One region of the Agromyces mangrovi (ex Wang et al. 2018) genome, then DNA from elsewhere that is predicted to be linked to it. Evidence: predicted binding sites of a transcription regulator. Region 1 holds the regulator's gene; the other holds the start of a gene.

The links. The regulator HspR, encoded in region 1, represses chaperone genes until heat shock. The targets are predictions, from matches to a motif close to AAGTTGAGTCNNNNNGACTCAACTT.
Region 2: a site for HspR is predicted at 1,834-1,858, ahead of QUE38_RS11930 (ATP-dependent Clp protease ATP-binding subunit). Genes of this name have one in related genera too.

The regions. Positions count from the first base shown of each region.
Region 1 is NZ_AP027737.1:1,495,527-1,498,931, forward strand. It holds gene QUE38_RS07080 (type III polyketide synthase) at 1-311, opposite strand, end outside; gene QUE38_RS07085 (class I SAM-dependent methyltransferase) at 441-1,562, opposite strand; gene QUE38_RS07090 (heat shock protein transcriptional repressor HspR) at 1,914-2,333, opposite strand; gene QUE38_RS07095 (DnaJ C-terminal domain-containing protein) at 2,367-3,368, opposite strand.
Region 2 is NZ_AP027737.1:2,519,200-2,522,604, reverse strand. It holds gene QUE38_RS11930 (ATP-dependent Clp protease ATP-binding subunit) at 1-1,815, opposite strand, end outside; gene QUE38_RS11925 (DUF262 domain-containing protein) at 1,953-3,062, shown strand; gene QUE38_RS11920 (hypothetical protein) at 3,116-3,405, shown strand, end outside.

The DNA of each region.
Region 1 (3,405 bases):
CGCCGCGCCGCCTCGACGTAGAGGATCGTCGCCTGCTCCGCGTACAGCTCGTTGCGCGCCTTCGTGCCCGGCAGCAGCAGCTCGCCCGACTCGACGTCGAAGAACTCGGGCGTCTCGGGCCGCGCCTCGGTCGTGAGCTCGGCGATCGCCGTGTGGCGCGTCTCGATGCCCGACACGTCGAACGACGTCGACACGATGCGCTGCGCGAGCCGATTCAGCCCGGGCTGGGCCTTGAAGACGTCTCGCACCTGTTCCTGGATGAGCACGGTGGGAGGGACGGCCGTCTGCAAACCCCGAAGCGTCACGGTCATGCCCCACTGTAGGCATGTCCCGCCCCGCGCCGATAGGGTCCCCGCCCGACTTCACCGAGTCGTCATGAACTGTCGCTTCGGCGCCGCCGATGGCGACACTTCATGACGACTCGCGGATAGGGGAGGCGATCAGGGGCGGGTGGAGGCCGTCACGGTGAACTTCGGGGTACGGCCGAGCTGGCGGGTCGGTCCGACCAGGCGTTCGAGCGCGGGGCGGTAGCGCAGGTGCGAGTTCCAGACGGTGACGAGCGTGCCGCCTGGCGCGAGCGCGCGCCCCGCGTCGGCGAAGAGGCGCTCGGCGAGTGCGGTCGTCACCGCGGCTCCCGAATGGAAGGGCGGGTTCAGCGCGACCAGGCGGGCGGTCGCGTCGGGCACGGTCTCGAGCCCGTCGGCGCGCTCGGCGGTGACGCGGTCGGCGACGCCGTTCGCCTCGGCGGTCGCGCGGGCCGACGCGACGGCCGCGGCGGACTGGTCGAGGGCGCGCACGCGGGCCCGGGGCATCCGCTCGGCCAGCCAGGCGGCGACGACACCGGTGCCGCAGGCCAGATCGATCACCTCGTCGATGTCGGCGGCGTCTGCCACCTCGCCGACGTGCGCGAGCAGGGCGCGGGTGCCGATGTCGACGCCCGATCCGGCGAAGACCCCACCGTGCGCGACGACGGTCAGGCCGAGCTCGTCGTCTCGGGCGCGGGCCGGCCACGGCGACGGCTCGGTGGGCCGGATCGGGTCGCGCGCGACCAGCACCCGCGACTTCTGCCGCGCGTGCGTGACGTCGAGCCGGCCGAAGTGGCGGCGCAGCACGTCGTTCATGGCGAGGGTCATGTGCTTGATGCGCCCGCCCGCGACGACCACGACGTCGTCGGCCGCGTGCGCGGCGACCAGCCCGGCGATCTCGTCGAGCGCGTCGAGCGAGCGGGGCAGGCGCAGCAGCACGAGCCGAGCGGATGCCGCGAGCCCCGCGTCGAACGGCACGATCCGCACCGCGCCGGCGAGGCCCGTACGGGCGGCGTTGGCCGCTATGGCGCGCTCCCCGAGCAGCGCGTCCTGATGCACGCGCACGTCGCGCGCCCCGCGGTCGGCCGCGCCCAGCGCGAGCGCCCCATGCGTGTCGCCGATGACGACGACCTCGCCGTCACCCGCCTCCGCGAGCCACGCGCCGGCCTCGTCCAGGATCAGCCGGTCGGCCGCATCCCACGCCCGCAGCCCGTCGCCCTCGGTGTCGGGCGCGCGCCGGAGCGCATCGAAGTCCACGCCAGCAGGCTACCCGCGTCTCGCCCCGCCCTCCGCCTCCCGCAGCGGCACGTGCCGTTCGCACCGGCCCGCCGAACTCACTCGGGCACGCCGAACTCTACGTGCCGAACCGTTCGGCACGTGCCGAGCGACCCGGCCGGCGGTCAGCGAGCGAGCCAGTCGTACACGGCTGGCCCAGTCGCGCGGCACGTGCAAGGTCACGCGGCACGCCGAACTCACCCGGGCACGCCGAACTCGACGTGCCGAACCGCTCGGCACGTGCCGAGCGACCCGGCCCGCGGTCGGCGACGCGGCCAGTCGTGCACGGCCGGCTCGCTCGCCGGGCACGTGCCGGGTCGCCACGCAACCGCGTCAGCGGCGCTGGTCGAGGGGGCGCCAGACCACGACCTGGTTCTGCCGGCGCACGCGCGTGCCGGTCTTCAGCGAGATGACCTCGCCCTCCGAGCTCGACGCGAACACGCGCGAGCCCGGACGGTTGAGCATCTCGTCGGCGAGCGCCGCCTCGAGCTCGCGCACGCGTTCCTCGAGGTGCGCGACCCGGTTCTCGAGCTGCAGCACGCGGCGGATGCCCTCGAGGCTCACGCCCTCGCCCGACAGCGCGGCGATCTCGCGCAGCTGCACGACGTCGCGCATCGAGTAGCGGCGCGACTTTCCGGGCGTGCGCGACGGCGAGACGAGGCCGAGCCGGTCGTACTGCCGCAGCGTCTGCGGGTGCATGCCCGCGAGCTCGGCCGCGACGGAGATCACGAACATGGGGCTCTTCTCGTCCATCACGTGCTCCTCTCCCGTCCGTGGCTCGGCAGCCTACTGCCTGGCGCGCGCCAGCAGGTCGGCGCGCGGGTTCTCGTCGGGCACCAGCTCGGCGAACTCCTTGAGCGCCGACTCGGCCTCGCCCGACAGGTGCGACGGCACCGCGATCTGCACGACCGCGAGCAGGTCGCCCGTGCCCTTCTTCGTCTCGACGCCGCGGCCCTTGACGCGCAGCACGCGTCCGCTCGGCGTACCGGGTGCGACGCGCAGCTTCACGGGGTCGCCGCCGAGCGTGGGCACCTCGATGGTCGCGCCGAGCGCGGCCTCGGCGAACGTGACCGGCACGTTCACGCGCAGGTTCAGCCCGTCGCGCTCGAACACGGGGTGCTTGCGCACCTCGACCGTGAGCACGATGTCGCCGGGCTCGCCGCCGTCGGGCGACGGCCGGCCCTTGCCGCGCACCTTGATCTTCTGCCCGTCGGCGACGCCGGCCGGGATGCGCACCGTGATCGGCTTGCCGCCGTCGGCGTGCAGGGTGACCTGGTCGCCGCGCGTGGCGGTCATGAAGTCGAGCGTGGTGGTCGCCGTGATGTCGGCGCCGCGGCTCGGCCCGCCGTAGCCGCGGTAGCCGCCCGTGGGCTGCCCGAACCGGCCGCTGCCGAACATGCCGCCGAGGATGTCCTCGAATCCGCCGCCGCCCGGCGCGCCCTGGGTGTACGTGTACTGCTGGCCGCGCCCGCCGCCGCCGAACATGCCGCCGAAGACGTCCTCGAATCCGCCGGCGTTGCCGCTGGCGCCAGGCGCCGTGAAGCGCGCACCGCCGCCCATGGCGCGGATCGCGTCGTACTCCTTGCGCTGCTCCGGGTCGGAGAGCACCGAGTTCGCCTCGCTGATCTCCTTGAACTTGGCCTCGGCCGTCGCATCACCCGGGTTGGAGTCGGGGTGGTACTTCCGCGCGAGCTTGCGGTACGCCTTCTTCAGGTCGGCGTCGGTGACGTTCTTCGAGACGCCCAGCACCTTGTAGAAGTCCTTGTCGAACCAGTCCTGGCTTGCCAACGGCGCCTCCCTTCGATGTGTCCGGAGGCCGTCGGCA
Region 2 (3,405 bases), 1.0 Mb from region 1:
CACGATGGCGCCCTCGTCGTCGAACAGCGAGGCCGCGAGTGCGCGCGCGAGCTCGGTCTTGCCGACGCCGGTCGGTCCGAGGAAGAGGAACGAGCCGACGGGCCGGCCCGCGTCGCCCATGCCGGTGCGGTTGCGGCGCACCGAGCGGGCCACGGCGGCGACCGCGTCGTCCTGCCCGATCACGCGGGCGTGCAGCTCGGCCTCGAGGTTGGCGAGGCGCTCGCGCTCGCCCTCGGTGAGGCGGTTGATCGGGATGCCCGTGGCGCGCGAAACGACGGCCGCGATCTCGGGCTCGTCGATGACGGCGTCGCCAGAGGCACGGCGAGCGGATGCCTCGCCCGACGTCACCTCGTCGAGCCGGCCCTGCACGCGGCCGATCTCGTCGCGAATCCGCGATGCGGCCTCGTAGTCCTCGGCCTGCACGGCGTGGTTCTTGTCGGCCTCGAGCTCGCCGAGCCGCGAGACCAACGCCGACACGTCGACCTTCGCGCCGAGGCGCAGCCGCAGCCGCGCGCCGGCCTGGTCGATGAGGTCGATGGCCTTGTCGGGCAGCACACGATCGGTGAGGTAGCGGTGGCCGAGTTCGACGGCTGCGCGCAGCGCGGCATCCGTGTACTCGACGCCGTGGTGCTCCTCGTACGCGGGCTTCAGCCCCTGGAGAATGAGGATCGCGTCCTCCACAGACGGCTCGCCGACGCGCACCGGCTGGAACCGGCGCTCGAGCGCGTGGTCCTTCTCGATGCTGCGGTACTCGCTGAGCGTGGTGGCGCCGATGAGGTGCAGGTCGCCGCGCGCGAGGCGGGGCTTCAGGATGTTGCCCGCATCCATGCCGCTGCCGTCACCGGGGCCGCCGGCGCCGACGACGGTGTGCACCTCGTCGATGAAGACGATGAGTTCGCCCTGCTGCGACGCGATCTCGTCCATGAGCTTCGTGAGCCGCTCCTCGAAGTCGCCGCGGTAGCGCGTGCCGGCGACCATGGCGGGCAGGTCGACGGCGACGACGCGCTTGCCGAGCAGTTGCTCGGGCACGTCACCCGCGACGATCGCCTGGGCGAGCCCCTCGACGATCGCGGTCTTGCCGACGCCCGCCTCGCCGATCAGCACGGGGTTGTTCTTCGTGCGCCGGCTGAGAATCTCGACGGTCTGCTCGATCTCGCTCGCCCGCCCGATGACCGGGTCGAGCTCGCCGTCGAGCGCGAGCGCCGTCAGGTCGGTGCCGAACCTGTCGAGGGTGGGGGTGGCGGATGCCTCTGAGCTCGCGCCCTGCTCCGTCGGCGCGCCGTCGGGCGCGACCGTCTCGCGCACGCCCTGGGTGAGCGCCTCGGCCGTGACGCCTGCGCGCGCGAGCACCTGGCCCGCGGGGGCATCCGTGTTGATGACGAGCGCGAAGAAGAGGTGCTCGGGCTCGATGTACGTCGATCCACTGGAGCGCGCGACCTGGTAGGCGTGGAACAGCGCGCGCTGCGCGGACTGGGTGATGTTGGCCGCGTCGACGTCGGCGGTGTCGGATGCCGCGGGCAGCCGCGCCTCGGTCGCCGTGACGATGGTCTCGGGGTCGACGCCGATGCGCGTGATCGCCTGCGCGACGGTCTCGTCCTCGACGATGACGCGCAGCACGTGCAGCGCGTCGAGCTCGGTCTGCCCGCGCTCGAGCGCGAAGCGGCCGGCGCGCTGCAGAGTGCCCTGCGTGCGCGCGGTCAGGAAGCGGCTGAGGTCGATCGACCGTGCCTGCCGCGCCTGCTCGCCCGCGAGGTACCGGGCGAGGAACTCATCGAACGAGTTGCCGCCGGTCTCGGGGTTGAAGTCGTTGGGCACCTGGGGTCCTCCTGTGCAAACTTGAGTGTGGTGTACTCAAGTAAAACCGCAACCTCAACTGCCGTATTCCAGGCCGCAGACAGCCCTAGCTGCCACGTCGGATACAGAAGGAGACCCTAGCTACAGCACTCCAGCGAATGACCGGAGACCAAGAGACCTCACCTGACGTCCTCCAGTACAGTCAGGAACACTCCAAGAACCGAGTCGATTGGCAGAGTATGGCGCAGGCACGAGCAGATGACCTTGTGGTCCAGTCAAGTGACATGGCCCTTCTAAATATCGCATCGATGCACGCTTCAGGCTCACTTGACCTCAGCCCGCGGTACCAACGAAGAAACAGGTGGGATCGCGATCGACAAAGCCAGTTGATTGAGTCTTTCCTACTCAACGTACCCGTACCGCCGGTGTACCTAGCCGAAGAGGCCCGCGGCGTCTTTGCAGTCATCGATGGAAAGCAGCGTCTAACCGCGATTTCCCAGTTCCTGAATAACGAGTTTGCCCTCACCAAGCTTCAGCTACGGCCCGACCTTGAGGGATTGCGATTCCGGGACCTGACAGCTGAGGCGTCAGCAGCTATTGGCATGCGACCGCTGCGGGCAGTCACGATCCTTCGAAAGACGCCGGATTGGGTAAAGCATGAGGTGTTTGTTCGCCTGAATCGCGGTGGGCAACCACTAAATGCCCAAGAGATCCGGAATGTAGCTTTCGCCGGCCCGCTCAACGACCGGATCATTCGCTTGGCAGAGCACCCCTTCCTCCATCGGCAGCTCAAGATCAGTTCGCAGGAATCGGCAGCATACGCAGACATGTCTGACGTGGAGACCGTCCTGCGGTTCTTTGCGTTGTCGGCCAGTTGGCGCCTATTTGGAGGAAGTCTCCGCAACGCGCTTGATGAATTCATGCAGCAGCACTACGAAGCAGGGCCATCTCGCATCGCAGAACTAAGCGAACGCTTCTATCGAGCTATCGGCTGGGCGGAGCGGCTGTGGGGAGTGCACGCGTTTCAGCGGCACGACGGGTCCCAATGGCGTGATCAGATGATCGGTGGCGTCTACGACGCCCAGATGGTCGCAATCGACGTTGTCAGCGATGCACAACTGGAGCAAGCAAGTCCGCAGCGCGTCTTGGGTCGTACTCAGAGGCTCTTTCAGGACCCCGACTTCGATAGTTCGGTCCGACTGAGTACCAACACTTCGGCCAGAGTCCGGTACCGCGTGCGGGCCATGATTGACCTGCTCGAGGCATAGAAGCGATGGCCGCGGTCGATCAGCTACTCCAGAGACTCGCTCGGCTTGATGAGGTGCTGGACTTCATCGCATCGCCGCCAGCCAGTGTGCCCACACCGGTAGTGGACAACGCAGCCAGGTCGGTCGCCATCCAAGGACTGTCCGCGTTCGAGCAATTCCTTCGAGAACGCGGCGTGGAGTGGTCTGAAGCGCTAACGCAGGCAAGAATTCCCGCGTCGCGACTTGCCGGCGGCATCGTTCCCTACTCCGACCGGATCGTCCAGACGTTGCCGAGACGCTTCCGGGACCTCGATGACTCTTCTCGCACATCGCTTGTGGAGGATCTCGCCAAGACCCTGACCTC